3 regions of the Agarivorans sp. D1326 genome follow, and region 3 is predicted to be linked to each of the others. Evidence: predicted binding sites of a transcription regulator. Region 3 holds the regulator's gene; each other region holds the start of a gene.

Region 1 (10,161 bases), on a different contig from region 3:
AAACGATAAATGCCATGTGGCCGTCTCTTGGTGGGCGGTTAATGGTTACACCGGCATCTTGCAGTTTTTGGCACAAGCCGTAAATGTCTTCTACCGACACCGCAATGTGACCAAAGTTACGACCGCCGGTGTAGCTTTCCTGTTGGCCATCTTCATCTGGCCAGTTGTAAGTTAACTCTAAGCAAGGTGCGTTTTCGGCTTTTACTCGCTCAATGTCTTCATCGGCAGCCAAATAGATAAGAGAAAATCGCCCTTGTTCGCTTTCGTAACGACGCACTTCGCTCATGCCAAGTAAATCGCAGTAAAATCGCATGGACTCGTCGAGATCTTTAACTCGAACCATGGTGTGAAGAAACTTCATATTGTCTTCCTGTTAGTTTAATAATGATTAGATTTTTGCTAATCCTGAGTAATGCAGACATCCCCTTTGGGAATACAGCTACAACTCAAGATATAGCCTTGTTGTTTTTCATCGTCGGTTAATCCGCTATCTTCTAATACTTCAACTTCACCACTTTGCAGCTTAACTTTGCAGCTGCCACAAAAGCCGCCACGACAAGAGTAAGGTAAGTTTAGGCCTGCTTGTTCTGCTTGCTCTAATAAGTTTTGCTGATTGTTGCCTTGAAGGTAGGTATCCCAACTGTCGAATAAAATATTCAGCGCTTTAGTCTCTGAAGTCGTTGTTGGGTGATGACCAAAGCTCTCTTCGTAATAATCGTCTTCATGTAAACCTAAGGCTAACAGTTGTTCTTTAGCGCTTTGCATAAAGGTTTGCGGGCCACATACATAAACAGCGCGTTGTTCTAAATCTGCTACATCCATTAACATGCCTCGGTTTAGGCGACCTTGATAGCCTTGCCAGTTTTCAGGGGCTTGTTGGGTGAGTGTATAGCGGATACTGCAGTGACTAAAGCTTTGGCTAAGTAGCGCTAGCTCTTGCTTGGCAATGAGGTCATTTTCACTATGAGCACTATGCAAAAACACGATGTCGCGGTCGATATTCAAATCACTTAAATAGCGCATCATCGACAACATAGGGGTAATACCGCTGCCGGCGGAGAGTAAAAGTAATTTGGCGTTGCTGCTTTGCTTAACATGAAAATCGCCATCGGGAGCATGGGCTTTTAAGCTCATGTTTGGCTTGAGGGTATCATGAAGCCAGTTAGACACTTGGCCATTAAGCACCCGTTTAACGGTAATGGCTAAGCGTTGTGGGCGAGTAGGAGAGCTAGAAAGCGTGTAGTTGCGGCGCAGTGGCTTTCCGTCAACTTCAAACTCGAAGCCTATATATTGGCCAGGCAAATATTCACTCAAGGTTTGCTCGGGGGCCTCAAAGATAAAGGTTTTTACATCGTGAGTTTCTTGTTTTACTGCTAAACAACGTAACTCAAGTGCCTCACCTTGTTGCCACTGTTGTTTGTCTGGGGAAGTTTGGCTTCGTTTATTTACGTTTTCTGGGTAACGCTCTGGTGTGCGAGTTTCAAGCACTTCTACTGGGTCGTATAAGCTAATATTTCCGCTGTTAAGCGCCACAACATTCTGCCCAAAATAAAGATTGCCGTCTTCACCTTGGCGATACTTAGCTAGAGTACTAAGTGGTTCTTTGTTGGCATCAAACTCACCAGTGCGCTGGTCAAGGGTGGTAAATACACAACGTGAGCAAGGGTTTTGCACTTCAAATTCTACTTCACCAATCTTAAAGCGCTTCCAGCCGTCCTCGGCAAAGGCTTCAGTATTTTTAACCACTAAGTTAGGGCGAAATTGTTCCATGCTGTGCTTGGTGGTAGAGCGCAGGTTCAAGTCTTCGAGTGATGCTTCTGAGATCAGTAACAGTGGGTAACCATCGGCAAATGCAACTTGGGTTTCACGCTGTTTTACCAAACGAGATGAATGTTCACCAAAAAATACTAAATGGCATTTTTCCCCCAAATAGCGACTAAACCATTGGTCGTAAGATTCACTGCAATGCTGGGCTTGCACTGTATCTTTCCAAATCATTATCTCTTTGTAGTGACTAGAGAACTCGGCATATTGTATCGCTAAGTTTGGCATGTTCTCTGCTCTTAGCTGCAAACCGGTTTGGGTAAGCGCAGCATGAACTTGAGCCAGCTTTGGGTGAGTACGTGCGGTAATTTGTTTGCCATCCGGTTGGCAAACCACAAAGCGCCGGTCAAAGGCTAAGCCATGCTCTTCAACAAAGGCATGATTTAGATGAATACCTGCGGTTGACTTAATCGGATAAACACTTAATTGACTAACACGAGCATCATTCACTGCTTGAGCTTCCTTTTGCCTATTTAATCTAGCAATAGTACTCAAGCAAAGGCTTGGTAGCTAGGGTGTTCAGCAAAAAACGAGCTACGTTTTCGCCACCTCACCTTAACCACCGGGTCACGAGCTAAAGTGTAATTATATTATAAATGAATCTGTCAGTTTTATTTACAATCAACCCAAGAACTTAGCTGTTATAAAAAACTATTTATATATTTATCATTGCCTTATCTTTATGTCTTCAGCTGGCGTGCTTTTTGCTCACTAAATAGACTTTTAAGTTCACTCGTTATTTAAGGAAGGGAAGCTGTCATGAACAAAAAAGTTTTGCAGGCCTCGCTGGTTTCGTTAGCGATTGGATCGCTCTATGCGCCTATGGCCTCTGCTATCGTTATAACAGAAAGTTTTGATGCAATGGAGCTAGCTGAATCTTTGTTAGTTCCTGATTCAAGTATTGTTATCAATTCGGCGACTTTGTCTCAATCTGGTCTTGGGCAAGCTGGTACTTTCACCAATGAGTCTGGCGTATATGGTATTCCCTCGGAAGGCGGAGTGGTTCTTAGCTCTGGTTTAGTTAAATCGTATGAGGATGGGCCAAATACTGACAGTGGGTTTACCGGAAGTTTTGACACTGCAGCAACTGCTGAGCAAAACGCAATGTTAACCCCTTTAACGGGTATTCAAGGCCATTTTGATCCGGTGCAGTTAGATATTAGCTTCACGGTAAATTCAGTCGACCCTACCACATTGACTTTTTTCGGGGTATTTGGCTCTGAAGAGTGGCCGGAGTTTGTTGGTGGTACTGTCACCGATGGCTTTGGCTTATTTTTAAATGGTGAAAATATCGCAGGAGCCTTACCCACCGGTTCTAGTGCAGGTGACCCTTTGTTACCTATCAATATTGACCATCCAGATATGAGTGACATTCGAGGTACTGAGCTTGATGGTGTACTAGCACCAAACGGCAATCCGCAGTTGCGTTTTGATGCTCCAGTACAGCCAGGGGTAAACACCTTTACTTTCATTTTGGCTGATGCCGGCGATAGCGTGTTAGATACGACTATCTTCTTAAGTAGCTTTGGTGAATTAGGCGAATCTGAATTTGTGCCGATTTTGCCGGATCCGAGTAACCCTACTGATGAAAATGGTGCCTTTGTATTTGACCTACCCGAGGTACAAAGTGGTGAAACGATTTGGATCGACCCTGATGTAGCAGCTGGTTATGTCTACTCTACTGATGGTATGTTTGCTTCAGTTACCGCACCTTCATTAGCTTCGGTGAATGACCCAGATGGTTACGTGATTGAGTTTTTGTTTGAAGGAGTATTGCAGCAAATTGCATTAGCAGCAGGAGAAACGTTTGAGTTTGGTATCAACTTTGATCCTGTAAGTACCTTCACCTTAAGCGGCATTAACTTAGATCTTGGCTTGGATCCTACCAGTCCACTGGCATTTGTTACCGGTTTGTCTTTTGTCGAAACGGGCAGCTTCCAAGTATCGCAGCTACCCGTTACGGTATTTGTTCCAGATAACAACAGTGTGCCAGAGTCGCCAACGTTATTTATGTTTGGTCTAGTTATGGCATTTTGGGCTGGACGAAAAAAACTCAGTGCTTATTATAAATAGTATTGTTTTTAAAAGCCTAAGTGAAAACTTAGGCTTTAATCTTTTTGGGGTGTCATGAAACATATACTAATAGTTGTTTGGTCGATTGCGGTGTTTATTAGCAGCAGTGCATTGGCTGCTGACGATTCTGGTAAATTTGCTGCAAAAGGCGCCGCAAGAAAAAGCTGTAGTGACTTTACTCAAAGCGCTCAACAGAAAAATTCTGATTACTTACTTTATGGTGGTTGGTTAGAAGGTTACGTGACTTCTTACAATCAATTTCAGCCCTCAAACTATGATGTTGTGCCTTGGCAAACTACCGAGTTGTTGTTGGCATTACTGCAGCGTCATTGTAAAGCTAACCCCGATATTAAGTACTTAGACGCAGTAAATAGCTTAATTAAAACGGTGTTTCCAATTCGCTTAGAAAAAGAGAGCCCGTTAGTGCAGGTCTCTGTGGCCGATGCAAACTCTTATTATTATGTAGAGATTTTGCAGCGAGCTAAGCAGCGTTTAAAGTTTTTAGGGTATTACAATACCTCGGTTGATGGCTCAGTATTTACCCCATTGGATGTGGAAGTATTTGTTAAGTATCAAAAAGACATCGGCATTCCGCAAACGGGTATTCCCGACCAATTTACCCTGTCTAATTTATTCCTTAAAAAGACCCAATAACACAATTCAATTGTTTACCAAATAGAGCCACTTTACTTTAGAAGGAAAGTGGCTCTGTTACTTTGAATTTTTAGTAAAATATCGCATACTGTGTTTATATACAGTTTTGAGGCGATAGCTGTGGCAGATTTACAGCCAATACAACGTAAAATAATCCATGTTGATATGGACTGTTTTTATGCGGCTGTTGAAATGCGAGACCAGCCAGAGCTAGCCAATGTTCCTTTGGCTGTAGGCGGGATGCGCAGCGGTCGCGGGGTGTTGACTACTTGTAACTACCTTGCGCGTGAATATGGTGTTCGCTCAGCTATGCCAACCCATAAAGCCTTGCAGCTTTGCCCTCATTTGGTATTGGTGCCTCCACGCATGCAGGTTTACCAAGAAGTGAGTAAACAAGTACAAGGCATTTTTCATGAATACGCCGATGCTATCGAGCCGCTGTCTTTGGATGAAGCTTACCTAGATGTAAGTAATAGTGAGGCCTGCAAAGGCTCGGCCACACTCATCGCTGAACAAATCCGCCAAGATATTTTTGCTAAAACAGGTCTAACAGCATCTGCTGGTGTAGCGCCTGTGAAGTTTTTAGCCAAAATCGCCTCAGATTTAAACAAACCCAATGGCGTATATGTCATTAAACCGCAGCAAGTCAGTGAGTTTATCGAGACCTTAGCGCTTGAAAAAATTTCAGGTGTTGGCAAGGTGAGCATTGAGAAGCTGCATCATCAAGGTTTGTATACCGGCGGTGATGTTCGCCGTGCAGATAAAGACAAGTTAAAGCAGCTATTTGGTAAATTTGGCGAGATGTTGTGGCTGCGTTGTCAGGGGGTAGACGAGCGCGCTGTAAGTAACGATCGTAAGCGAAAATCGGTGGCGGTAGAGCGCACCTTTGCTAAAGACGAAGGTAACCAAGCTATTTTGGTAGAACGCTTGTTAGCCTTGCTGCCTGAGCTTAAGCGGCGCAGTGAAAAGCACTTAAAGCAAGCCAAGATGAATAAACTTGGGGTGAAAGTAAAATTTGCAGATTTTCAACAAACTACCAAAGAACAACAGTGTCAGCATATTGATGAGTCGGCATTATTGGAGTTGTTTGAAGAGGCGCTTGCTAGAGGGAAGGGAAAGGCGGTGCGGCTAATTGGTTTGCATATTGGTTTGGCTTATGAGCAGCAAAACCAGTCACCACAACTGGTTTTGCCGTTTGAATCGTTAACTACTTAACCTGAACTCGGGATAAGGAAGTGACGATAGCTTTGCAACCAAGTACTTAATCTAGTGTCATGTTTCTGTCGAGATAGTTTTGCTTAGTTCAAGGCGAAGCTGCGCGTCAATAGCTAGCCTATTGCAAGCATCTTCAACACCGAAATAAGTAAAAATAGCCGCTAGAAACCAGTTTATTATCCCGAGCTTAGGTTATTTAGTAAGGTCTCGGTCATAACTAAGTCGTTTAGCTGCATCTAAAGTTAACATTTGCATAAACGCTCGCGTTTCAGCGTCGCTGCCTGAGGGTGTTCCTGATTGACTACCTGCGCCAAAAACGTTTGTAGGTACGTTACGTTTTGCAAAGGCTTCTGCCCAAAGCGCTTGAATCTTTACTTCCGCTTCTAGTTTCTGAGCTAAGGCGTTATCCGCTTCAAGAATTACCCGCTTTTGATAGGCTTCTGCTTCTGCCAAGGTTCGTTTGGTTTCAGCTTCGATACGGGCTTTTTCTAGGTCGATTTCAGCCGTTTCTTTAGAGATCTCTGCCTGAGCCTTTAACTTCTCTGCATTGGTGATAGCAAGCTGTTTGTCGGTTTGCGCTTCGGTGGTTTTTTGAATCTGCTCAACCTTTGCTTGAGCTTGACGCTCTGCGACTTCACGTTCACCACGAGCAATGGCGAGTAGTCGTTGCTCTTCCTCTTGAACTCGCTGCTCGCGAGCAATGGCTCGGTCTGCTGAGGCTTTTTGTTTGAGCTGCATACGCTCAATAAACTTGGCATTCGGGCGCATATCGGTCACTAATGCTGATACTACCGTTACGCCAAAATCGGTGAAGCGCTGGGACTTACGCATCGGTAAGCCGTTTGTATCTAGTACTTTGTTCACCACAAATACTGTTTTGCTATCGTCACCATATTCTTCTTGGTCGGTGCCCAGAGCGGCGTTGGCAGTGCCTGTAGACTGTTTTGAGTGTATGGTGATTTCTTCACGTTTAACTAAGAAAATACCGCTACTCATTTGGTTTTCAAACTCTGAGTTGAATTCAGTTCTTCCGCCTGCATAGTATTCTTCGGCTGCCATTAATGAAGCATTTGCTTGCAAGGTTTCTTTAAAGGCTGGTATCAGTGCGGTACGTAATAAGTTTTCCGGCGATCTAAATTCATGGGCCAGTTTTAAGAAAGATTCATGGTCGGCAGGAATCGAAAAACGCACGGTGGCTTCGGCATGAGCGTCTACTTGGTCTAAGAACATAATGCTCATTGGCGGAAGGCTAGCTGAGGAGTTGTCAGAGTCTTTTTCCGCGCGGATAGAGTTTGTAGCAGCACCCGATAAAGACTGCACGGTCATTGCTCTCTTCCATGAGTTGTAACGGCCAAAAGGATAAAACTTATAACCAACTTCAGTGACTACCGCTTCATTACCGGTAACAGTTCTAACGTGGTATATGTAACCCGGTTCTGCATAGAAAAATGAGTTACTTAAGGTGTAGCCTAATCCCGCGAGGGCTAGCAAAATGAAAACAAACTTAAAGTTAAATTGAAATCCACCTTTTTTTAGCTTGTTTAGGCTATCTAGGGCTTTTTTCTGCACTGGCATTGGTTTCAGCCATTGTTAGTTCCTTCTAAATCAATGTTTACACTAAAAATTAAAGGCTGCGATATTAGCACAGCTCGCCGTCTTGTTGAGGGCAATATTAATAATTTAATAAACAGAGTTTTGGAACTATAACTCGCTGGAGGAGAGCTTTGATATATAAGGCAAACTGGCAGAGAAACCAGTTTGCCTTCTTAAACAGAATTTACTATTTAGTTGGGATGTTTTTCAGCACACTGAGTAGTAGTTGCCAGTATTTTTCTACAGCGGCAATTTCTACTTTCTCATCAGGGCTATGTGGGAACTTAATGGTAGGGCCAAAAGAAGCCATGTCCCATTCTGGGTAAGCACTTTTAAATAAGCCACATTCTAAGCCCGCATGAATCACCATCACATTTGGGCACTTGCCAAATAGCTCTTGGTAGCTTTGCTGAACGACGTTTTTCATTACCGAGTTAGCTTCTGGTTTCCAGCCTGGGTAGGCGCCAGTGTGGCTAATCTTAGCGTTGGTTAAACTGAACAGTGACGCTAAGCTCGCTTCAACTTGTAAACGGCTTGAATCAATGAGCGAACGCACTAATATTTTTGCATCAATGGTTGATTCTGTTTGGCTAATTACGCCAAGGTTAAGTGAGGTTTCTACTACACCGGTAACCGTTTGGCTCATGCTTACAACGCCGTTGGTGCAGGCATTTAAGCTGGCTATAATTTGTTGAGATAAGCTAGTGTTCAAGCTTGTCTCTGGAGTAGCAACCTGCTGGCTAGTAATGCTTAAAGCTGTTTCAACTAGCCCAAACTCGTCAACTATCTCAAGGGTTTGTGCTTCGATAACCTGCTCAAGCTCTGGGTGTTTTGCTGCGTTAAACACCAATTTACAGCTGGCTTCGCGAGGAATCGCATTGCGCAGGCTTCCGCCTTGTATCTCGCAAATGATTGGCTCAATGCCTTGCTGTTGCATGGCTGCCAGTAAACGCACTAATAATTTGTTGGCATTGGCGCGGCCAGTATCAATGTCGCAACCCGAGTGACCGCCTTTTAAGCCTTTAATGCTTAATTCAATGGCTAATTGATTGCTTTGGGTTGCTTGGTACTCAAGAGGAAAGCTCACGTTGGTATCGCCGCCACCGGCACAGCCCATGTAAACTTCACCTTCTTGCTCGGAGTCGGTGTTGATTAGCAGTTTACCTTCAAGCACACCAGCTTGCAGACCAAAGGCGCCAGTCATACCCGCTTCTTCATCAATGGTAAATAAGGCTTCAATAGGGCCGTGAGTGATGTCGTTACTGGTTAAAATGGCCAATATAGATGAGCCGCCAATGCCGTTATCTGCGCCCAGCGTTGTGCCTTCAGCGGTAACCCATTCGCCATCGATATAAGGGCGAATAGGATCTTTGGTAAAGTCGTGTTGGGTATCATTATTGGCTTGCGGCACCATGTCTAGGTGAGCTTGCAGTATTACGCCTTGGCGATCTTCCATGCCTGCGGTGGCAGGTTTTTTAATAATTACGTTGCCCACTTCATCTTGAAAATGTTCAAGTTGGTGTTCGGCAGCTAAACCCATTACCCAGTCAATCATTGCTTGTTCGTGCTTAGAGGGGTGGGGGATAGAACACATTGTTTCGAAGTGTTGCCATAAACCCTGGGGATGTAGTGAAGATAGTGTAGACACAAAGCCACCTTTTAAACTGTATTACTAGAATTAATAGAACTCTAGCAGCTCAAAACTGTGAATATAAGTCTGTTAATGTGCTTTTTGGTGGAATAATTGTTTGGGCGCAATAAATCATCTCTTTAACTAATGGTTTTGTTACTAGTGGCTAGCATGATAATCACTATCAAGAAAGCATCAAAATTCCCATATAAACTAAATAATTACCGCATTTCGAAGCATATTAACGTTATGAGTTGGTGATTTTAGCTTTTTTTGCTGATCTAGCGCAGGTTGGTTGCATCATCAGGTAGCTTCTTAGATTTGGGATGAATATAATGCCTCGCGATTTCTGCTAGCAGCATAATGGAATGCCTGTTAGTGGCCCAAAATAACCAACTGTCTGTCCAAGGAACATACGCCGTTATGTTAGAGAAACTATTTAAGCTAAAAGAGCACGGAACCAATGTGCGCACAGAGGTCATTGCAGGTTTAACCACCTTCTTAACCATGGCCTACATTATCTTTGTTAACCCTAGCATGCTTGCTGCCACCGAGATGGATCAAGGTGCAGTTTTTGTTGCAACCTGTTTGGCTGCGGCCATTGGCTGTTTCATTATGGGCTTGTACGCTAATTACCCAATTGCTCAAGCGCCAGGCATGGGCTTAAATGCCTTTTTTACCTATGGCGTTGTACTAGGCATGGGCCACACATGGCAGGTTGCTTTAGGTGCCGTGTTCTTGTCGGGTGTTATCTTCATTTTGCTAAGCCTATTTAAAGTGCGTGAGTGGATTATTAACTCGATTCCGCAAACTTTACGTGTAGGTATTGCTGCAGGTATTGGTTTATTCCTTGGTTTTATTGCGCTTAAAAACGCAGGTATTGTGGTTGATAACCCAGCTACCTTAGTAAGTTTAGGCAAAGAAAACCCGCACCAGATGATTCTGGCTGCTTTAGGTTTCTTTTTAATCATTGGTCTTGAATACCGTAAGGTAAAAGGCGGTGTATTAATTTCTATTTTGGCGATTACGGTACTGTCTATTGTATTGGGTTACACTCAATATGGCGGCATTGTTTCTATGCCACCAAATCCAGCGCCTACCTTCTTGCAGTTAGATATTATGGGGGCCTTAGATGTCACCATGATTAGCGTTATTTTTGCCTTCTTATTTGT
Region 2 (10,161 bases), on a different contig from region 3:
TGCAAAAGCGGGAGTGCCAAATTACTTCGGAGCGCAGCGTTTTGGACGAGGCGCCAGCAATATAGACAGTGCTTTAGCTATGTTTGCCGGTAAGCGCATTAAAAACCGTGATAAACGCAGTATTTACCTCTCGGCCGCGCGTAGCTTAGTATTTAACCGAGCTGTGAGTGAACGAATAGCCCAGCAGCATTTTTCAGAGCTGCTAACTGGTGATGTGATGAAATTTGCTAGCAGCAATGCTTACTTTGTCGCTGAGCAAGTTGATGCAGATATTGTTGAGCGTTTCCAGCAAGGTGAAATTGAGCTTTCTGCACCTATGGTAGGGAAGGGGGAGTTAGCTTGCGTAGAGGACGCTTTGCGCTTCGAGCAAAGCGTGCTGAGTCTCTATCCTCAAATTATTACAGGCTTAAGTGAAGCAGGTTTGAAGATGGAACGCAGGGCTCTGGCACTTAAACCACAACAGTTTAGCGCGAAGCTTGATGGTAATGACTTAGTACTGAGCTTTTACCTAAGTGCAGGAAATTACGCAACAAGCATATTGCGTGAAATAGTAAATTGCCAAGGTGAAGGTCATGACCATATTAGTGAGTAATGATGATGGTATTCATGCACCTGGCATTCAATGTTTAGCGCAGTGCTTAAAGCAACTAGCGCCGGTGTTAACGGTTGCCCCAGATCGCAATTGTAGCGGTGCCAGTAACTCTTTAACTCTAGAAAACCCCTTACGCATTGTGCACTTAGATGAACAGACTATCTCTGTTAAGGGGACGCCCACAGACTGCGTGCATCTGGCGATTAACGAGTTAGTGGATGAGCTACCAGAACTGGTGGTGGCGGGTATTAACGCAGGAGCCAACCTTGGTGATGACGTACTGTATTCTGGTACCGTTGCTGCAGCAATGGAAGGAAGAAACTTGGGTTTACCAGCAATTGCTGTATCGTTAGTTGGAAGTAAAGGGAAGCACTATCAAACCGCTGCAGAAGTAACTTTAAAGTTGATTAAGCAACTGCGCGAGCATGCCTTACCGAGTAATCAAATTCTTAATGTGAACGTTCCTGATTTGCCAATGGAGCAGATTAAGGGCGTAAAGGTAACTCGGGCTGGCAGCCGGCATCGTGCAGAAGTGATGGTTAAACAACAAGATCCACGTGGCCACGACATTTATTGGCTTGGTCCACCTGGAGAAAAGCAAGATGCAGGTGAAGGCACCGACTTTCACGCTGTTGCTCAGGGCTATGTATCAATAACACCTTTAACAATAGATATGACAGCCCACAGCTTTATTGGCAAACTAGACACATGGATCAAGGATTGGGAGGCAAGGTAATGCAATTTGGCGAAAGCCCAAATAGTGTGAAACTGGTGAATCAACTACGTCAACACGGTATACAAAACCAAGCCGTTTTGAACGCTATCGCTAAACTACCCCGACAATATTTCATTGATGAAGCGCTTGCACATCAAGCTTGGGATAATACCGCCCTGCCTATTGGTCAAGGGCAAACCTTATCTCAACCTTATATTGTGGCCAAAATGACTGAAATATTGCTGCAAACACAGCCGAAAAAAGTGCTCGAAATTGGCACCGGCTCGGGTTATCAAACTGCGGTTTTAGCTTCTTTAGTCGACCAAGTTTACTCAGTTGAACGGATTAAAACGTTGCAGTTTCAAGCCAAACGCCGCTTAAAAATGCTCGATTTACATAATGTTGCAACAAAACATGGCGATGGTTGGCAAGGTTGGGCTAGCAAAGGGCCATTCGATGCAATTATTGTAACTGCCGCTGCAGCAGCTATTCCTCAAGCGTTAGTTGAGCAATTGAGTGTAGGTGGCCAAATGATTATTCCAGTAGGTGAGCAACAGCAGCAACAGTCGCTTATCTTAGTAGAAAAACAAACCCAAGGTTTTACCCAACGTAATCTTGAACCCGTTCGTTTTGTTCCTTTAATTAATGGTGAATTAGCGTGAAAATTTTTAGTGCCTTATACGATAGAGTGATGACGTGGTCTGAGCACCGCCATGCTGTACGTTATCTTTCAGGGATGAGTTTTATAGAATCTATCTTTTGGCCTATTCCTGTCGATGTCATGCTGGCGCCTATGGCGCTTTCTCGCCCTAATAAAGCATTACGCTTTGCTATGTTGGCGACTATTTTTTCAGTATTAGGGGCGGCTTTGGGTTATGCCTTAGGCCAGTTTTTCTACGAGCCTCTTGTGGAGCCGCTGATTAAATCGGTCGGCTACCAACATAAAATGGATGTGGCCTTTGAATGGTTTGAAAAGTGGGGGGTATTAGTAATTTTTGTGGCTAGCTTCACCCCAGTTCCATACAAAGTCTTCACCTTAACTGCCGGTATTCTGAATATGGCATTTATCCCGTTTTTGCTTATCTCTTTAGTTGGTCGCGGTATGCGCTTTTACCTAGTGGCTGGCTTGATGATGTGGGGCGGCGAAAAAATGGAAGCTCAACTTCGTAAATATGTAGAAATTTTAGGTTGGTTAGTTGTGGCTTTAGCTGTGGTAGCGTACTTATTGCTTCGTTAACACTATGAATTACTGGCGTTATTTGGGCTTAGTGTTTCTCGTTTGCTTGCTACAAGGGTGTAGTCGAGAAGGCGGCCCCGCGCCAGTTACTAATGCTGGAACTTATAACGAAGAGACCCGAGGTGTCCTAAATAGCTCCAGTTATAAAGTAACAAAGGGCGAAACACTGTACTCGATTGCTTGGCGGGCTGGGATCGACCCCGAACAATTAGCAAAAAGAAATAATATTCCGCCTCCATACACAATATATGTTGGTCAAACTATAAATCTGAAAGCTAGCAGTGTTAAAACCAGTAAAGCTAAAACCAATAAGCATAAAACTGTGAAGCCGCAAGTTAAAGATGTTAAAAAATCGTCAAAAGAACTTGAATCAACGTCAACAAAGGCATACGCTAAAAACTCGCCGAAAGTTACCGTGAAGGCTAAAACCGGTCCCGTCAAAGGCTGGGTTTGGCCAACAAAAGGCAAGATTATCAAGGGTTTCTCTAACAAAGAGAATGGTAATAAAGGCCTAGATATTCGCGGTAAGCAAGGCCAAAAAATCGTAGCTTCAGCACCGGGTCGAGTGGTGTATGCAGGTAGTGCATTACGAGGTTACGGAAAACTAATAATAATAAAACACAATGATGATTATTTAAGTGCTTATGCTCATAACAGTCGTTTACGTGTCAAAGAAAAACAGCAAGTAGTAGTAGGGCAACATATCGCCGATATGGGCGATACAGGAACAACAGATACGCGATTACATTTTGAGATCCGTTTCAAAGGAAAGTCAGTAGATCCAGCTAAGTATCTACCGGCACTCTAGCCTAGATTGCATATAACAATAACAGCAATCAGGTCTTGTTCAGGGAGGTTATGCTATGACCCAAGTAAAAACTGCTGTAAAACTTAAAAGCGTTTCAACAGAAAATTCAAAGAATCAAACTGTTGATAAAAAATCTGATAAAGATGACATCATGCAAGCCGATGTTTCCAAGAGTTTAGATGCTACTCAGCTCTATCTTGGCGAAATTGGTTTCTCTCCATTGCTTACCGCCGAAGAAGAAGTCCTATATGCCCGCCGCGCCCTTAGAGGTGATGAAGCCGCGCGTAAAAGGATGATTGAAAGTAATCTTCGCTTGGTGGTAAAAATTGCTCGCCGCTACAATAATCGTGGTTTAGCACTGCTAGATTTAATCGAGGAAGGGAACCTTGGTTTGATTCGAGCAGTGGAAAAATTTGACCCGGAGCGTGGTTTCCGATTCTCCACCTATGCTACATGGTGGATTCGTCAAACCATCGAACGAGCAATTATGAATCAAACTCGAACTATTCGATTACCGATTCATGTGGTGAAAGAACTAAATGTATATTTACGTACAGCACGTGAATTAGCACACCGTTTAGATCACGAACCAACCGCCGAGGAGATTGCTGAAACGCTAGATCGTCCGGTTGAAGATGTCACTAAGATGTTACGTCTAAACGAACGCATCAGCTCAGTTGATACGCCTATTGGTGGGGATAATGATAAAGCCTTGCTTGATATCATTTCAGATGAGAATGACCACGGGCCTGAACACCGCACCCAAGACGACGATATGAAAAATAGTATCGTTGGTTGGTTAGGTGAGCTAAACAGCAAACAACGCGAAGTATTAGCACGTCGCTTTGGTTTACTAGGTTATGAAGCATCTACTCTGGAAGATGTGGGCCGTGAGATAGGCTTAACACGCGAGCGTGTTAGACAAATTCAGGTTGAAGCGCTACGTCGCTTACGTGACATACTTTCTCTACAGAATTTATCTATAGATTCGCTGTTTAAAGTGTAGTTAAAGAAATATTAGATAATAAAAAGGAAGCTTAGGCTTCCTTTTTTAGTTGCTGACTGAACAGGTAATTTAATGACTTTGCTGTTTTAGTTTATACAATAAATCTAAAGCTGCTTTAGGAGTTAGTTCGTTGGGGTCGAGCTGTTTAAGCTGCTCAACAACCGGGTGAGGTTCTGGTTCGCCTAAGTCCATGTTTAACTGAGCAGCTAAGTCTCCATTTACTGCATTTGAGCCAACAGGCTCAATCGCCTCAAGTTGTTTGAGCTTTCGTTTCGCTTGGTTGATGACTGCTTTTGGAATGCCAGCAAGAGCAGCTACTTGCAAGCCATAGCTTTTACTCGCCGCGCCATCTTGTACTTGATGCATAAATGCGATGGTATCCTGATGTTCAACCGCGTCTAAATGCACATTAGCTGCCCCTTCCAACAATTCTGGAAGCTGAGTTAACTCAAAATAGTGAGTAGCAAAAAGCGTTTGTGATTTAAGTTTAGCTAATGCCTGCGCTACGGCCCAAGCTAATGACATACCATCATAAGTGCTTGTTCCTCGGCCAATTTCGTCCATCAGTACTAGGCTATTGGCAGTGGCGTTATGCAATATATTTGCAGTTTCAGTCATCTCAACCATAAAGGTAGAACGACCACTTGCCAGATCATCGGAAGCACCAATACGAGTGAAGATTTTATCTATTGGTCCAAGTTCTGCGCTATCAGCCGGAACATAACTTCCCATGTAAGCCATCAAACAGATAAGTGCTGTTTGGCGCATATAAGTCGATTTACCACCCATGTTAGGGCCTGTAACTATTAATAGCTGGCGCTGTTTGTTTAGCTGAACTGGGTTGGCAATAAATGGTGTTTCATTTACATGCTCTACAACCGGGTGACGGCCGCCCTGGATACTAATACCTGAGTTTTTCACAAAGCTTGGGCGAGAATAGTTTAAGCTTTCGGCTCTTTCTGCCAAACACGCTAGAACATCTAGTTGAGCAATGGCTTGAGCACTTTGTTGCATTTTGTTTAGCTCTGGCATTAACAGGTCGAGTAGTTGCTCGTATAACTGTTTTTCAAGGGCTAGCGCTTTACCTTGACTAGAAAGCACTTTTTCTTCGTGCTCTTTAAGCTCAGGGATGATGTAGCGCTCCATATTCTTTAAAGTTTGACGGCGAATATAGTGCTCAGGAACTTGTTCTGCATGGGCTCTGCTAACTTCGATATAAAAACCATGCACTTTGTTATAGCCAATTTTTAGATTAGCGATGCCTGTTTGCTCGCGCTCACGCTGCTCTATATCACTTAAGAACTGAGTAGCCCCGTCACTTAAGTTACGCCACTCATCCAGTTCTTGATTGTAGTCTGGCGCAATAACCCCACCATCTCGAATGAGTACTGGAGGATTATCAATAATTGCATTTTGTAGCAGTGTGAGGGTATCTGGGAACTCACCGATGTTTTTAGCTAAAGGGGCTAAAGCCTGGCAGTTAAGTAAATAACTTTGCAGCTCGGGCAGTTGGTCAAAAGCATTGCGTAAGCGAGCAAGATCCCGAGGACGAGCAGAGCGCAATGCTAAACGCGCTAAAATACGCTCAATGTCACCTATGGATTTAAGAATGCTTTGAAGTTGTGGATAGAGGTCAGCACTTAAGATCTCGGCAATACAATCTTGGCGAGCTACAACTTCTTGCTGATTGCTCAACGGTTGATGGATCCAGCGGTTGAGCAAGCGGCTACCCATGGCAGTGGCGCTGCGATCTAAAATGGCGCTGAGAGTATTGTCATAAGTGCCGGCCAAGTTTCGAGTAAGCTCTAAGTTTTTGCGACTAGCTGCATCTAGCTGAATAAACTGGCTTTGGCTTTCAATAATAATTGCATTGATATGTGGCAATGCAGTGCGCTGGGTATCCTGGACATATTGCAATAAGCAACCCGCTGCCGACAGGGCGAGGGGATATTCACTCACGCCAAAACCATCTAGATGACGAGTACCAAATTGCTGGTTTAGCACTTTTTCCGCTGTGGCTAAATCAAACTCCCACTCACCGCGTCGGCGTAGGCCTTTGTAGCTTTGCAAACTTGGGTAAAATTCAAAATCGTCGGGGTAGAGCAATTCGGCTGGGTTTAGTCTCTGAAGTTCGGCTTGTAGCTGATCCTCGCCATTAAACTGATTGATAACGAAGCGACCACTGGCAATATCCAGGTAAGCAAGACCAATTTGTTCTAGTTGATTCACTACGCTAACTAGTAAGTTGTCTTGCTTTTCCTCTAGTAGCGCTTCGTCACTTACTGTACCAGGGGTGATGATTCTAACTACTTTTCGTTCGACCGGCCCTTTACTGGTAGCTGGGTCGCCAATCTGTTCACAAATCGCGACTGACTCGCCTAGTTGTACAAGTCGTGAAAGATAGTTCTCGGCCGCGTGATAGGGAATGCCTGCCATGGGAATCGGCGTACCGGCTGATTGTCCACGTTTGGTTAGCGAAATATCCATTAGTTCAGATGCGCGTTTTGCATCCTCATAAAACAACTCATAGAAATCGCCCATCCGATAGAACAGAAGGATATCAGGGTGTTGCGCCTTTAGATTAAGGTACTGGCGCATCATCGGCGTATGTTTTTCTAGGTTTGTTTCAGTCATCAGCGTAATCGAATTATTGGCTATTTAGGTGAACGAAGCTGCAAGGATAAAAGCTGCCAGCTAATTAGGCAAAACTCTTTTAGGAATTTTATGGAATAAACTTGATACTGTATGAATACCCAGTATACTACTGTTCAACAAGATAGTTAAAAGCACCTAACGAGGGCGATATGGATCAGAACAAACAAAAGGCATTAGCTGCGGCCCTAGGCCAAATTGAGAAGCAATTTGGTAAAGGCTCAATCATGAAGCTTGGTGATAACCGTACCATGGATATTGAAACCATTTCTACTGGTTCTTTATCAATTGATATTGCTTTGGGTGCAGGTGGCTTGCCAATGGGCCGTGTGATTGAAATCTATGGCCCTGAAAGTTCTGGTAAAACCACACTTACTTTAGAAGCTATCGCGCAAGCCCAAAAAGTGGGTAAAGTATGTGCCTTTGTTGACGCGGAGCATGCCTTAGACCCTATCTATGCGAAAAAGCTAGGTGTAGACGTAGACAACTTATTGGTATCTCAACCTGATACTGGTGAGCAAGCTCTAGAAATTACCGATATGTTAGCCCGCTCTGGTGCTGTAGATATGATTGTTATTGACTCGGTTGCAGCCTTAACACCAAAAGCAGAAATTGAAGGAGACATGGGCGATAGCCACGTTGGCCTGCAAGCACGTTTGATGTCTCAAGCATTACGTAAGTTAACCGGTACCCTTAAGCAAACTAACTGTATGTGTATCTTCATTAACCAAATCCGTATGAAGATTGGTGTAATGTTTGGTAACCCTGAAACCACTACCGGTGGTAACGCACTTAAATTCTACGCATCGGTTCGTTTAGACATTCGCCGCATTGGCGCAGTTAAAGCTGGCGATGAAGTTGTTGGTAACGAAACTCGCGTTAAAGTGGTTAAAAACAAAATTGCACCACCGTTTAAACAGGCTGAATTCCAGATTATGTATGGTGAAGGTTTTAACCGCTACGGTGAGCTGGTTGACCTAGGTGTTAAAGAGAAGCTGGTTGATAAAGCCGGTGCTTGGTTCTCTTACAAAGGCAATAAAATAGGTCAAGGTAAAGCAAACGCTTCTACCTACTTAAAAGAGCATCCAGAAGTTGCTCAAGAAATTGAGATGACAATTCGTAACAACCTGTTAAATAAGGTTGAGCTCGAAGAGCAAGAGCCTGCCGCTGAAGCTCCAGTAGATCAAGAAGCATAAGCGAGATAAAGGAGCCTAAGGGCTCCTTTTTGTTATGACTAATCGTAGTGCCTTACATACCACCATCGACTTGCTATCAAGACGTTCTTATAGCCAACTGCAGCTGTTGCAAAAACTGCGGCAAAAAGGCTACCAAGATGACGAAGTTAGTGATGCTCTAGAGTACGCGCAACAAAATGCTTGGTTAGATGATAGAAGTTATGCTGCATCGTTAACCCGCGCTAGGGTTAGCAGAGGCTATGGCAAAAACTATATTAAGCAGTATTTGCAAATCAAGGGTATTAGCGGCGATTTAGCGATTGAAGTTTTGGAACAGGATGACTGGGATTGGTACCAAGCCATCGAACTTTGTTTTAACAAGAAATTTAAGCAAGGTTTACCCAGCGACCGAATGCAAAAGCAAAAATGTACAGCCTACTTGTTTCGACGAGGCTTCGATTTCGAACTAATCAATATCTTGTATAGCGAACTACAACAGCAATAAGCCTCGAACACTTTGCCTGCAAAGGTCTGCGTGATATATTGTCGCGATTAGTAACGGTTTCACCTTTTTTAGCGCTTATCGACGGGAAACTTTAGGTTTCACCGCTATGTCGAGTTGCTACAAACCCCCAGGAAAGAGTTTCATGAAGATGACTTCAGCTGAAGTAAGAAATGCATTTTTAAGCTTCTTTAACAGCAAAAATCACCAAGTAGTTGCCAGTAGTTCATTAGTCCCTCACGACGATCCTACCTTACTATTTACCAATGCGGGTATGAATCAGTTCAAAGACGTATTTCTTGGCATTGATAAGCGAAATTACAGTCGAGCCACTAGCTCACAACGTTGTGTGCGAGCAGGCGGTAAGCACAATGATTTAGAAAACGTAGGCTATACGGCGCGTCACCATACTTTCTTTGAAATGCTAGGTAACTTCAGCTTTGGTGATTACTTCAAAGAAGAAGCCATTGGCTATGCATGGGAGTTCTTAACTGAAGTTGTTAAGTTACCTAAAGAGAAGCTTTTAGTCACCGTTTACCAAACCGATGATGAAGCCTTTGATTTGTGGGCTAACAAAATTGGTGTGCCTAAAGATCGCATCATTCGTATCGGCGATAAGTCTCCAGAGAAAAAGTTTGAGTCAGATAACTTTTGGCAAATGGGTGACACTGGGCCTTGTGGTCCTTGTACCGAAATCTTTTACGACCACGGTGAACATATCTGGGGCGGTCCTCCAGGAAGTCCTGAAGAAGATGGCGACCGTTTCATTGAGATTTGGAACGTAGTATTTATGCAGTTCAACCGTCAAGCCGACGGAACAATGGAGCCCTTACCAAACCCATCGGTTGATACCGGTATGGGCTTAGAGCGAATCGCCGCCATTTTGCAAGGCGTACACTCTAACTATGAAATTGATATTTTCCAAAACCTGATTGCAGCAGCTGCCAAAATTATTGGCACCAATGATTTGGAAAACAAATCATTGCGAGTAATTGCCGATCATATTCGTTCATGTGGCTTCTTAATCGCAGATGGTGTTATGCCAGCTAATGAAGGTCGCGGTTACGTACTTCGCCGTATTATTCGTCGAGCGGTTCGACATGGTAACAAGCTGGGTGCTACTGATGCATTCTTTTATAAATTGTTGCCTGCACTAATCGCTGAAATGGGTGAAGCCTACCCAGAGCTACAAACTCAACTACCGGTTATTGAGCGTGTTCTTAAGCTAGAAGAAGAACAGTTTGCCAAAACCCTTGACCGTGGTTTGCTAATTTTGGACGAAGCACTTAGCGAATTGGAAGGTTCGGTTATTCCAGGTGACCTGGTGTTTAAGCTTTATGACACTTATGGCTTTCCCGCAGATTTAACCGCTGATATCGCCCGTGAGCGAGAGTTAAGTGTAGATGAGGCCGAGTTTGAAGCGGCCATGCAAGCTCAACGTGAGCGAGCGAAGCAAGCCAGTAACTTTGGTACC
Region 3 (10,161 bases):
ACGTAAAACGCATCGTGCTCCATACCCAGTTTACTCCAAACGCGTTCTGCGAATAGCTCTGACAAGGGCTTACCTGATACATGCTCAACGATGCGATTGATTACAAACGTATTGATGGAGTTGTATTCAAACCTTTGATGGCCAGGTTTTCTGCGCTCCATAGACTTTAATACGGTGATCCAGTCTTCGTTACGCCCACGCACATCAGGGGCCATACCGATTTCACTGGTTGCCGCCCAACGGAACCAGATTTGATCAGGGTTGGTACGTGAGTCAGGTGTTGGCTCATCATGCTCGGTACCGTTAAGACCCGATGCCATATCTAGCGACTCTTCTACTTTTACCGTGTCCCATACCGAGCCCTGCAACTCCGGTAGGTAGTGGCTGACTGGCTTCTTCACATCAATTTTGCCCTCTTGCTCCAACATCGCTAGCAAGGTAGAGCCGGTTACCTTTGAAACCGACATCCATAAGTGTTTGTCTTGTGGGCGCATGGTTTTATAGCGCTCAAACACGATCTGTCCGTCCTTAATCACCACCATGGAGTCAATGGGCTTGGTGGCGAAATGCTCATCTACAGTGATCTCTTTTTCCGAGCGGTAGTTCAGGTACTTCACATTGTTGATATCTGCGTCAATCGCATAGGGAAGCTCAGCCACCGCGCCATCTCGAGGGACTTGAACGGTGGGGTAGAACTTAGACATGTTTACCCAAGCAAACTCGGTTTCCGGTGAAGGAAATTGAATTTTTACTTTGTTTTCTGGTTGATTAAAGAAGCGACTGATGTCGTTGATTTGCTCAACCGTGCGCGACGTACTGAGCGCCTCAGCTTCAGCTAGCGTTGGTCCGTTAGGTGCGATCACAGTATCGGCTAAGGCTGCGCTAGAAAGCGATAACAAGCCGCTCAGAATAATTGCCTTTGACAGCGTCGTTTTAGTTAGGTGTTTCATGGTTGTCTCCAATTGATAAGTATTAGTAAGTAAATTGTTTATGTTGGCCTTTGGCCCTGCTGTGACTCAGGCCTAGAAGGCGTAATCCACCGCGAGGATCAGGCGATGATTATCTCGCTGGTCTGATCGGCTGCGTTGGTAATGGGTGTAGTTGTATTCCAAACCAAAAGTCAGGTTTTTCCTGGCTAGCCACTTGATGTTTGCCAAAGCAAACTGAGTTTGGGTGAAGGTGTCTGCTTGCCACTCCAGCGCATCGGCCTGCCAAATGCCGTAGCTAAAGGTGGACTTGAGCGTATCGGTCCATGAATGACCCACGGCCGCCCATAAAGATTCGGATTCGCGCAAGTGGAAATCTCCGGTTCCAGGGGTAAACAAGGGACCAGTTTGACTAACCCCAAGCACGTAGCGGTCATTGCCGCGGCTGTTGAAATAAGCCAATTGCAGATGATCTTTGGGGTTGAATTTAATGCCGCCAGACAGGTGCAGTGCCCAGCCTGTGTCGCTGTAGGTAGTGCTTTGTTGTTGGTCTTTAACGGTGATGCGGTTGACGACACCGGCGGCGCGAAGCCAATAGTGTTCATTGTCAGTTTGCAAACCGAAGATGAAGTCTGGCGTGTGGGAGCTGGTATCTAGGTCTACTTGATGGTCTTCGGTGACGACTCTATTTGAGCCACTTTCCAGCGCAATATCATAACGGAAACTGCCAAATTGTTGAGACCAGCGAACCATGGGCTGGCGAGTAAACACGACGCCGCTTAAAGTTGGCTCCAACACTGTATCGGGAAAGCGATTTAGGTCCATCAGTGTTGACCAAGTCTGTCCAACAAGTAGCGAGCGATTGCCAATTTGCCAATCCACATAGGCTTCACGCATCCGCAAATCCATCTTCCCGTTGTTTGAACTATTGAAGTCAAAGGAGATTAAGGATTTCAGCGTCTCGTCTGGCGCAAATTGGGTATGTGAGCCAAGGTTCAGCCTGGTTAGGGTTGTATCTATCGCTACGCTCGGGTCGTTATTCTTACCGAATAGCCCATTAGGTAGGTTGTTCACTCCCATTCCAGAGACGTCGCTATCAGCGATCACAGCGCCAACAACTTTCCCCGAGAGCGTGATGTTTGTACGCTCAGATACCTCAATAGTGTTGGCTAGAGAGGGAGCAGATAAACCGAGCATGGGCATGATTAGTGCTGTGAGAATAGGCTGTCGTTGAGTCACGTTTACTTGCTTCATCTGGTTACTACTTTTATCTCAATATGTAAGTACTGGGTGCGTGAGCCCGCCCCCCTGAAGTAAGAGGGGTAAGGCAATATCTTCTTCACTGGAATTGGCCCCTCCCAACTAGGAAGAGGCCAGAGTGTTTACTTGTCAGCTAGCTGTTTAGCTGCCTCGCGCAAATAACCAGGTAGTAAGTCCGGAGTGAGGTATACAGGCGAGGTGGAGAAGGCTACTCCGACAACATCTCGCGCTGGATCTACATAGAGGTTTTGGTAAAGGTTACCGTGTTTGAACAGTGCACCGTCTTCCCAAACAGCGTCCCACTGGTGCGAGTTATAAATTGGCATGTCTAAGCCGAAAGCGGCTTTAACCCATGAGTGGTCGGTAAAGTCACCCGCAAGATAGGCAGCGTGGTTTCCGCCTTTTTGCATCTTGCTAAGGACTTCTTGTGAGACTACTTGCTCATTAGCCACGCTGTTCCAGCTCGGCGTAAATAGCAGAGCATAACGCGCCAAATCATCCAAGCGAGTGTTGACTGCACCGTACGCGATGGCGTGACCAGCAGGCGTAACGTTGATTTGTGCTGAGGCGCGAGCACCAATCTTCGACCAAATGCGCTCCTCAAACACTTGAGTAAAGGGCTCTTGAGTGATGTTCTCGATTGCTACACCTAGCACTTTGGTGATAGTTGAGCTGTAGCGAGCTACTTCGCCTGAAGCTTCGCCTTCTAGTGGAACCACATCACGCAGTACCTTCATCTCATCTTCAATTACACCATCAGCATTTTTTACGTTGAAGTCAGCGGATAACATGCGCTGGAATACCGAGCGTGGATTTAAGGTATTGGCGGCGTTTTCACTGATGTCTAGGCCAGATGCCATATTCATTGCATCAAGCATAATCACGCTATCCCACTGGGTGCCTTTTAGCTCTGGAACGTATTCGGTGATTGGCTTGTTCATATCGACCTTGCCCTCGTTTTCCAGCATCGTGAGGATGGTTCCCACCGATGATTTCGCTACCGATGCCCATATATGAGAGTCCTCTGGGTTCATGCCTGGGAACGCTTCATAGACCACTTTACCGCCTTTGAGGATCATGATGCCTTGTACCCGGGTTTTCTCATCATGGATGTACTCGCCCATAGTCACAGACTCATTGCCGTCGCCCATGGTAAAGGTCAACTCATTAAGGGAGGGATCAATATTGCGTTTCAGTTCACTTATCTCACCGTGCGGCATAGCCAGTTCAGCCGGTAGGTACTTGGTCATGTTAAGGGTGTAGTACAGCGCGTGGTCACCGCCCATTTGCATATGGAAGTTACCAAAGCTCGCGCTTGCTTCATCGATAAATGTTTTATCAAAGCCTTGCTTTACTTGGCTTACCGGAATAGTTGGTTTAGCACCAGGCTGGGCTAATGCTTGGTCTAGAGCAGACTCGGCGCTCACCGCATTGGTGGTTAGAGCTGCCGCTACGAACACAGCGATACTGGTCATTTTGGTTAGATTTTTCATGGTTTTTTACCTTATAGAACGTAATAGATGTAGATTGCTTAGAAGTAGAACTTGTAATTGGCCCATACCACGGTGTCGTTAATGCTTTGGTTGATGAAGGCATTCTTGATGGTGGTATGGGTGTTAGTGATCTTGATTTGGCCCCAGCGTGTTTTTTCGCTATTGAAAGGAGTGGCCATTAAGAAATTGGTGTTCAGAACTGACAGTTCCGCATCGCCTGATAGGTAGTTGTACTCTGGGTACAGACCGAAATACGTGCCGTCTTTGCCGGCAGTGTAGAAAACATATAGCGCAGCTGAGGCACCTAGAGCTTCGTCGTCAGAGATGTTGGCCATGGTGGTAAGATCTTGGGAAAACTTACCTGCTAACACGCCTGCTCGTGGAAAAATGTTAAGTCCTTTTACACCAGAGTTAATAGCCAGCGTCACGCCGGGCGAAACAGAGCTAAACAAGGCGTTGTCTAGCACATCTACAGAAGCCGCGATTTTAGGCACAACAGAGTTGGCTATAGAGAAAACATGGAAGTATTGCAGGCGACTGTCGGTGTAATTTCCGTGACTATCCATTGCGGCTTCCACGGTAAGCATGCCTTGTTGACCGTTTTGAAACGCCATATCGCCAGAGATTGAACCTTTAAACCCACCGTTGTTACTCATTCCCACGTAGGCAGAGGTATTTGTCTTAGTTAGGTCTGCTGGATCTGGCGTGTCGCTATCGGCAAAAGCGGGTAGCGCAAAAAGCATGCTCAGAGCGGCGATAGGTGCCAGTGGTGTCGTGTTCATTGTTAGCTCTCATAATTCAGTGATAGTTAGTGTGAAGTCCTTTAATAAGGGCCATCTGCCTAGTCATTGACGTTATGAAGGCCGTCGAGTCATTCGAACGAGTGAATAGTAGGTTTTCTCTGCACCCGAAAACAGGTCATATATGGACATTGTCATGGTCATATTCGGACACTTGACATAAGCGTTAGCCACAATAAGTTAGGTAAAGCTAATGGCAGGGGAAAGTTTTAATGGCAGCTGATTGCAGGGAAGGGGCAGTGAGAAACGACCAAGTTGTGTACAGTTATTTGCGACAGGTTAGTCTGGTAGATTCTGCTTACGAAGTTGGGCTGGTGTGGCGCCGCAGATGGCTTTGATTGCCCGGTTAAAGTTCGATACATCCTGATAACCCATACGATAAGCAATGTCAGCAATGGGGTCGTCACTCTGTTCTAGTAGCTTCCGGGTTTGCTTAAGAATCGATTGTTTCTTCATCTGGTTGAACGATGTGCTGTGGTCATTAAAGTAGCGGTACAGTGTTTTGCTGGTGACGCCAAACAGGCTGGCTAACCACTCTAAGGTGAAGTTGGGTAGGTGGCAGTAGCTTTCTGAAAGCAAGTAGATCTCAGAGATGTCACGGGATTTGAGAGTACGATTGGACATAGGTTGAAGATTGTCCACTCCAGCAAGACCAATTTTCAAGGCGGGAGAATCGTAGCTTAGCTGAGTGCGCGGAATTAGCAGCTGCGCAAACTTGGCGCCTGAGCTTTCATGGGTCATAACATTTACAAAGCTGGGCGACCAATCAGGGCCAAGCCAATGTCGGCAAAACTGCATTACCAGCGCAACTCTGAACCATTCGTTAACGACACTACCTGGAAAACTGGGTTTCATCTCACTTCGGTTGCAAAGGCACCACTCTTCACCCGCCTTCTCTAGCCAATAGGTGTTTTGTCGGCTAAACAGGTGCTCGTTGCTCATAAATGATTCTAGGACTTGTTTGAGTTCAAAATCTTTCCCAATGAAACCCTCTTTGCCGTCAATGTAAATTTGAGCGGCGTATTTACCCGCAGCTAGGGGCATATCGTCGGCGCATCTCGCTGCCATTTCATGAAGAAACAAGGAGACGTTCTTCATCGGTAACCATTTCTCAGTACTTGAGTAAGCAGTGGGCAGACCTTGTTCTCTGGCCTTTGACTTCCAGGCGATTCCCTTAGATTCGAAATAGGGGATATAAAACAGCATTGTTTGGCTTGAGGTGAGTAGCAGTGCTCTGGATGTTTTGCGCATGGAGTTCGAGTGAGACCGTTTCCGTCAGTAACTAAGGAGTGAAAAGTCACGGGTTCAATATACAATAATGTGTACTAGCTCAGACCTGATCTGACAGTTACCCAATTTTGAATCGGTGTCTGTCAGTTTAGATTTGAGCTAAGTTCTTCTCAGCCCAAACCGATTTTCCATCGAGTAAAGTTTCCAGTGGTGTTCTACCACAGCATATTGTAACGGTCAAATCATCTTTACCACTTCCATGATTGATAGCGACCTCAACCAAAGTGAATACTGTGTAGGTGACTTTTATAATATGCAAAATAAGACCTTAAAAGTATGAACCTTTGATACCCAAACTGACAAAGAGACAACCTTGAATTGTCTCTTTGTTGTTTTCAGCCCTGCAAAGGCATATTTTCTTATCCCACCTAACCCTGACAACGCTTATTTACATAAACACTCTAACTCACTTTTGTCCAATAGCGAGTTAGCTCTACTCTTCGTATCTTTCTTTTATCCTTAATTCTATCTATTTGTGATTGGTGTCACAAAATATCGGGTGTAGTTTCAAAGTAGCGGAAAGAATTCCAATGAAACTGAAACCTACAATAAGTCACTGATTTAGATAAATCCTTGCTTCATTGCTCATGCTGTATATACTAACAGTGTGCTGTATAAACTTACAGGTAGATTATGAAGCCTTTAACACCCCGTCAAACAGAAGTATTTGAATTAATTCGTCGTCATATTTCCGAAACGGGTATGCCGCCAACCCGTGCAGAGATCGCTAAAGAATTAGGTTTTCGTTCTGCTAATGCGGCAGAAGAGCACCTACGAGCTCTTGCTAAGAAAGGTGCTATTGAGATGATCCCTGGTGCTTCGCGTGGTATTCGCATTAGTGAAGAGTATTTGCCAGCCAGCGCTAATGAGCCAGTAGCCGAAGACTTAGAACCCGGTTTACCTTTAATTGGCCAAGTAGCTGCAGGCGAGCCTATTTTGGCGCAGGAGCATGTAGAGTCGCACTATGCGGTAGATGCTAACTTGTTTAACCCTCATGCCGATTATTTACTGCGGGTGCAGGGAATGAGTATGAAAGACATCGGCATTATGGATGGTGACTTGTTAGCGGTGCACAAAACCAATGACGTTCTTAATGGGCAAGTGGTGGTGGCACGTTTAGAAGACGATGTTACGGTTAAGCGTTTTGAGCGCGACGGTAAAATGGTTTACTTGCACCCAGAGAATGAAGAGCTCTCAACTATTGAAGTTGATTTAGAGTATCAAAGCATCGAAATTGAAGGCTTAGCGGTAGGTATTATTCGCACTGCCGATTGGATGTAAGCCTTACATAGCAATAAGTTCCGCCCTTTTTAAGCCCAAATCAGCCCGATTTGGGCTTTTGTCGTTAGCATCACATCTTTTGTGTTTATCCATAAAAATCTCAACAATATATTTACATTTCTTTAACTTAGGGGTTAATTTATAAGCAGTAGCTTGTATTTAGCTGTTGCTGTCTACTACTTTTGGGGTGGGGGATTTCCCTTTTTCTGCAGCTACTTTCCTAGTTTGGAGAGTTGTTGTCGTTGGCTACTAGCAAAGGAGAGCGCTGTGGGCCGATGGATTCAGCTAATAATGCTGACATTCTTTTCGTCGCAAGTATTTGCGCAAGAAATGTCATTCAACTTACGTCCGGGTGTTACCGCCATTAGTGAGCAGGTTTATGGCCTGCACATGACAATTTTTTATATTTGTTGTGCTATTGGGGTGCTGGTGTTTGGCGCCATGTTCTGGGCTATTTTTCATCATCGCAAGTCTAAAGGGGCCAAGCCGGCTCAATTTCATGAAAGTACCAAAGTAGAAATTATTTGGACCATCGTTCCTTTCATTATTTTGATTGGGATGGCGATTCCTGCCACTAAAACCCTGTTGGCCATGGAAGATCCTTCCGATGCCGATATCACCATTCAAGTAACCGGGTCCCAATGGAAGTGGCATTACAAATACTTCGACCGCGAACTGGAATTCTACAGTGTGCTGGCTTCTGATATGGATGAAGTTAACGGCAAGCTGGAAAAACGCAAAAACTACTTGCTTGAGGTAGACCGTCCGCTGGTATTGCCTATCGATAAAAAAGTACGCTTTTTGATGACTTCGGAAGATGTTATCCACTCCTGGTGGGTACCGGATTTTGCAGTTAAAAAAGACGCCAACCCTGGCTTTATTAATGAGGCTTGGACCATCATTGATAAACCCGGCATTTACCGCGGCCAGTGTGCTGAGTTATGTGGTAAGGACCACGGCTTTATGCCGATTGTGGTTATCGCTAAAACGCAGGCTGATTACGATGTTTGGTTAGCCGAGGAAGAAGCTGCTTATCAAGCCAAGCAAGCCCAAGAGTTAGAGCTGGTTGCTATGACTATGGAGCAAGACGAACTGATGTCGCTGGGCAAAAAAGTCTACGACAAAAGCTGTGCAGCTTGCCACCAAGTTAACGGTGAAGGCTTACCAGGTGTGTTCCCTGGCTTGAAAGACAGCCCAATCGCTATTGGTGATGTGGGCAAACATATTGAAGTAGTTGTGAATGGTGTACCGGGCACTGCGATGCAAGCCTTTGGTAAACAGCTAGGTTTGAAAGAGCTGGCTGCCGTAATTACTTACGAGCGTAACGCTTGGGGTAATGATACCGGTGATTTAGTGCAGGCCAAGGATGTTGTGGCCGTGCAAAACGCAGCGCAGTAGGGAGAGAGATAATGAGCACGATTAGTGACGTTCATGCTGACCATGATGAGCACCATCACGGTGCCCCGCGCGGTTTAATGCGTTGGGTATTAACCACTAACCACAAAGACATTGGCTCAATGTATTTGTGGTTTAGTTTTGCCATGTTTATTACCGGTGGCGCGATGGCGATGGTGATCCGCGCCGAGCTGTTCCAACCAGGTTTACAGTTAGTTGAACCTAACTTTTTCAACCAAATGACCACTATGCACGGCTTAATTATGGTGTTTGGTGCAGTAATGCCGGCCTTTACCGGTTTGGCTAACTGGCTGATTCCGATGATGATTGGCGCGCCAGATATGGCCTTGCCACGCATGAATAACTGGAGCTTTTGGATTTTACCTTTTGCTTTCACCATGCTGTTAGCCTCGTTGTTTATGGAAGGTGGTGGCCCTAACTTTGGTTGGACTTTCTACGCGCCGCTTTCTACTAACTACAGCCCAGACAGTACCGCTTTGTTTGTATTTTCGGTGCATATTATGGGGATTAGTTCGATTATGGGGGCGATCAATGTGATTGTAACCATTATGAACTTACGTGCACCCGGCATGACTTACATGAAGTTGCCGCTATTTGTGTGGACTTGGTTTATTACCGCATTTTTGTTGATTGCTGTGATGCCGGTATTAGCAGGTGCAGTGACCATGGTGCTTACAGATAAGTATTTTGGCACGTCGTTTTTTGATGCCGCTGGTGGAGGAGACCCAGTACTGTTCCAGCACATATTCTGGTTCTTTGGCCACCCCGAAGTTTACATTATGATTTTGCCGTCTTTCGGCATTATCTCGGCGATTGTTCCTGCCTTCTCTCGTAAAAGATTGTTTGGTTATGCCTCGATGGTTTACGCCACTGCATCTATTGCTGGTTTAAGCTTCATTGTGTGGGCGCACCATATGTTTACTACTGGTATGCCTGTGGCAGCTGAGTTGTTCTTCATGTTTTGTACCATGCTGATCTCGGTACCTACAGGGGTGAAGGTATTTAACTGGGTGGCCACCATGTGGCGCGGCTCAATGACCTTTGAAACGCCGATGTTATTCGCACTGGCCTTTATTGTGCTTTTCACCATCGGTGGTTTCTCGGGATTGATGTTGGCGATTACGCCGGTGGATTTCCAATATCACGACACTTATTTTGTGGTGGCGCACTTCCATTATGTACTGGTAACTGGCGCGGTATTCTCGATTATGGCCGCTGCTTATTATTGGCTACCTAAGTGGACCGGTAATATGTACGACGAAGGCCTGGGCCGGTTACATTTCTGGTGTTCGCTTATCTCGGTAAATGTGTTGTTCTTCCCTATGCACTTTTTAGGCTTAGGTGGCATGCCACGGCGTATTCCAGACTATGCGTTGCAGTTTGCCGATGTTAACGCCATTGTGAGTATTGGTGGCTTTGCCTTTGGTTTGTCGCAGTTCATCTTCTTGTACATGGTGATTAAGTGTATTCGTAGCGGTGAACCTGCTCCGGCTAAACCTTGGGAAGGCGCAGAGGGCTTAGAATGGGATGCATTGCCATCGCCAGCGCCTTACCACAGTTTCTCTACACCGCCGGAGATTAAATAATATGCTTGGCCATGGCCGTTTAGTCACAAAGCTGCTGCTTGTAGTAGTGGCTATGTTCGGCTTTGGTTACGCCTTGGTGCCGCTGTATGACGTATTTTGTCAGGTTACC

What was found. The regulator LexA, encoded in region 3, represses DNA repair genes until DNA is damaged. The targets are predictions, from matches to a motif close to TACTGTATNNNNATACAGTA.
Region 1: a site for LexA is predicted at 4,638-4,657, ahead of dinB (DNA polymerase IV). Genes of this name have one in related genera too.
Region 2: a site for LexA is predicted at 7,098-7,117, ahead of recA (recombinase RecA). Genes of this name have one in related genera too.

Annotation. Positions count from the first base shown of each region.
Region 1 is NZ_JBTWEN010000001.1:719,513-729,673, reverse strand. It holds gene gloA (lactoylglutathione lyase) at 1-361, opposite strand, end outside; gene ACYFDN_RS03315 (MOSC N-terminal beta barrel domain-containing protein) at 400-2,274, opposite strand; gene ACYFDN_RS03310 (choice-of-anchor L domain-containing protein) at 2,584-3,897, shown strand; gene ACYFDN_RS03305 (peptidoglycan-binding domain-containing protein) at 3,952-4,551, shown strand; gene dinB (DNA polymerase IV) at 4,672-5,766, shown strand; gene ACYFDN_RS03295 (SPFH domain-containing protein) at 5,959-7,341, opposite strand; gene ACYFDN_RS03290 (aminoacyl-histidine dipeptidase) at 7,547-9,007, opposite strand; gene ACYFDN_RS03285 (NCS2 family permease) at 9,413-10,161, shown strand, end outside.
Region 2 is NZ_JBTWEN010000001.1:769,971-780,131, reverse strand. It holds gene truD (tRNA pseudouridine(13) synthase TruD) at 1-592, shown strand, start outside; gene surE (5'/3'-nucleotidase SurE) at 573-1,328, shown strand; gene ACYFDN_RS03555 (protein-L-isoaspartate(D-aspartate) O-methyltransferase) at 1,328-1,969, shown strand; gene ACYFDN_RS03550 (YqaA family protein) at 1,966-2,544, shown strand; gene ACYFDN_RS03545 (peptidoglycan DD-metalloendopeptidase family protein) at 2,549-3,352, shown strand; gene rpoS (RNA polymerase sigma factor RpoS) at 3,408-4,358, shown strand; gene mutS (DNA mismatch repair protein MutS) at 4,428-7,001, opposite strand; gene recA (recombinase RecA) at 7,163-8,206, shown strand; gene ACYFDN_RS03525 (regulatory protein RecX) at 8,241-8,690, shown strand; gene alaS (alanine--tRNA ligase) at 8,833-10,161, shown strand, end outside.
Region 3 is NZ_JBTWEN010000012.1:77,424-87,584, forward strand. It holds gene ACYFDN_RS19015 (serine hydrolase domain-containing protein) at 1-950, opposite strand, end outside; gene ACYFDN_RS19020 (DcaP family trimeric outer membrane transporter) at 1,023-2,180, opposite strand; gene ACYFDN_RS19025 (serine hydrolase domain-containing protein) at 2,309-3,679, opposite strand; gene ACYFDN_RS19030 (hypothetical protein) at 3,718-4,461, opposite strand; gene ACYFDN_RS19035 (helix-turn-helix domain-containing protein) at 4,759-5,577, opposite strand; gene lexA (transcriptional repressor LexA) at 6,403-7,050, shown strand; gene coxB (cytochrome c oxidase subunit II) at 7,342-8,448, shown strand; gene ctaD (cytochrome c oxidase subunit I) at 8,460-10,052, shown strand; gene ACYFDN_RS19055 (cytochrome c oxidase assembly protein) at 10,054-10,161, shown strand, end outside.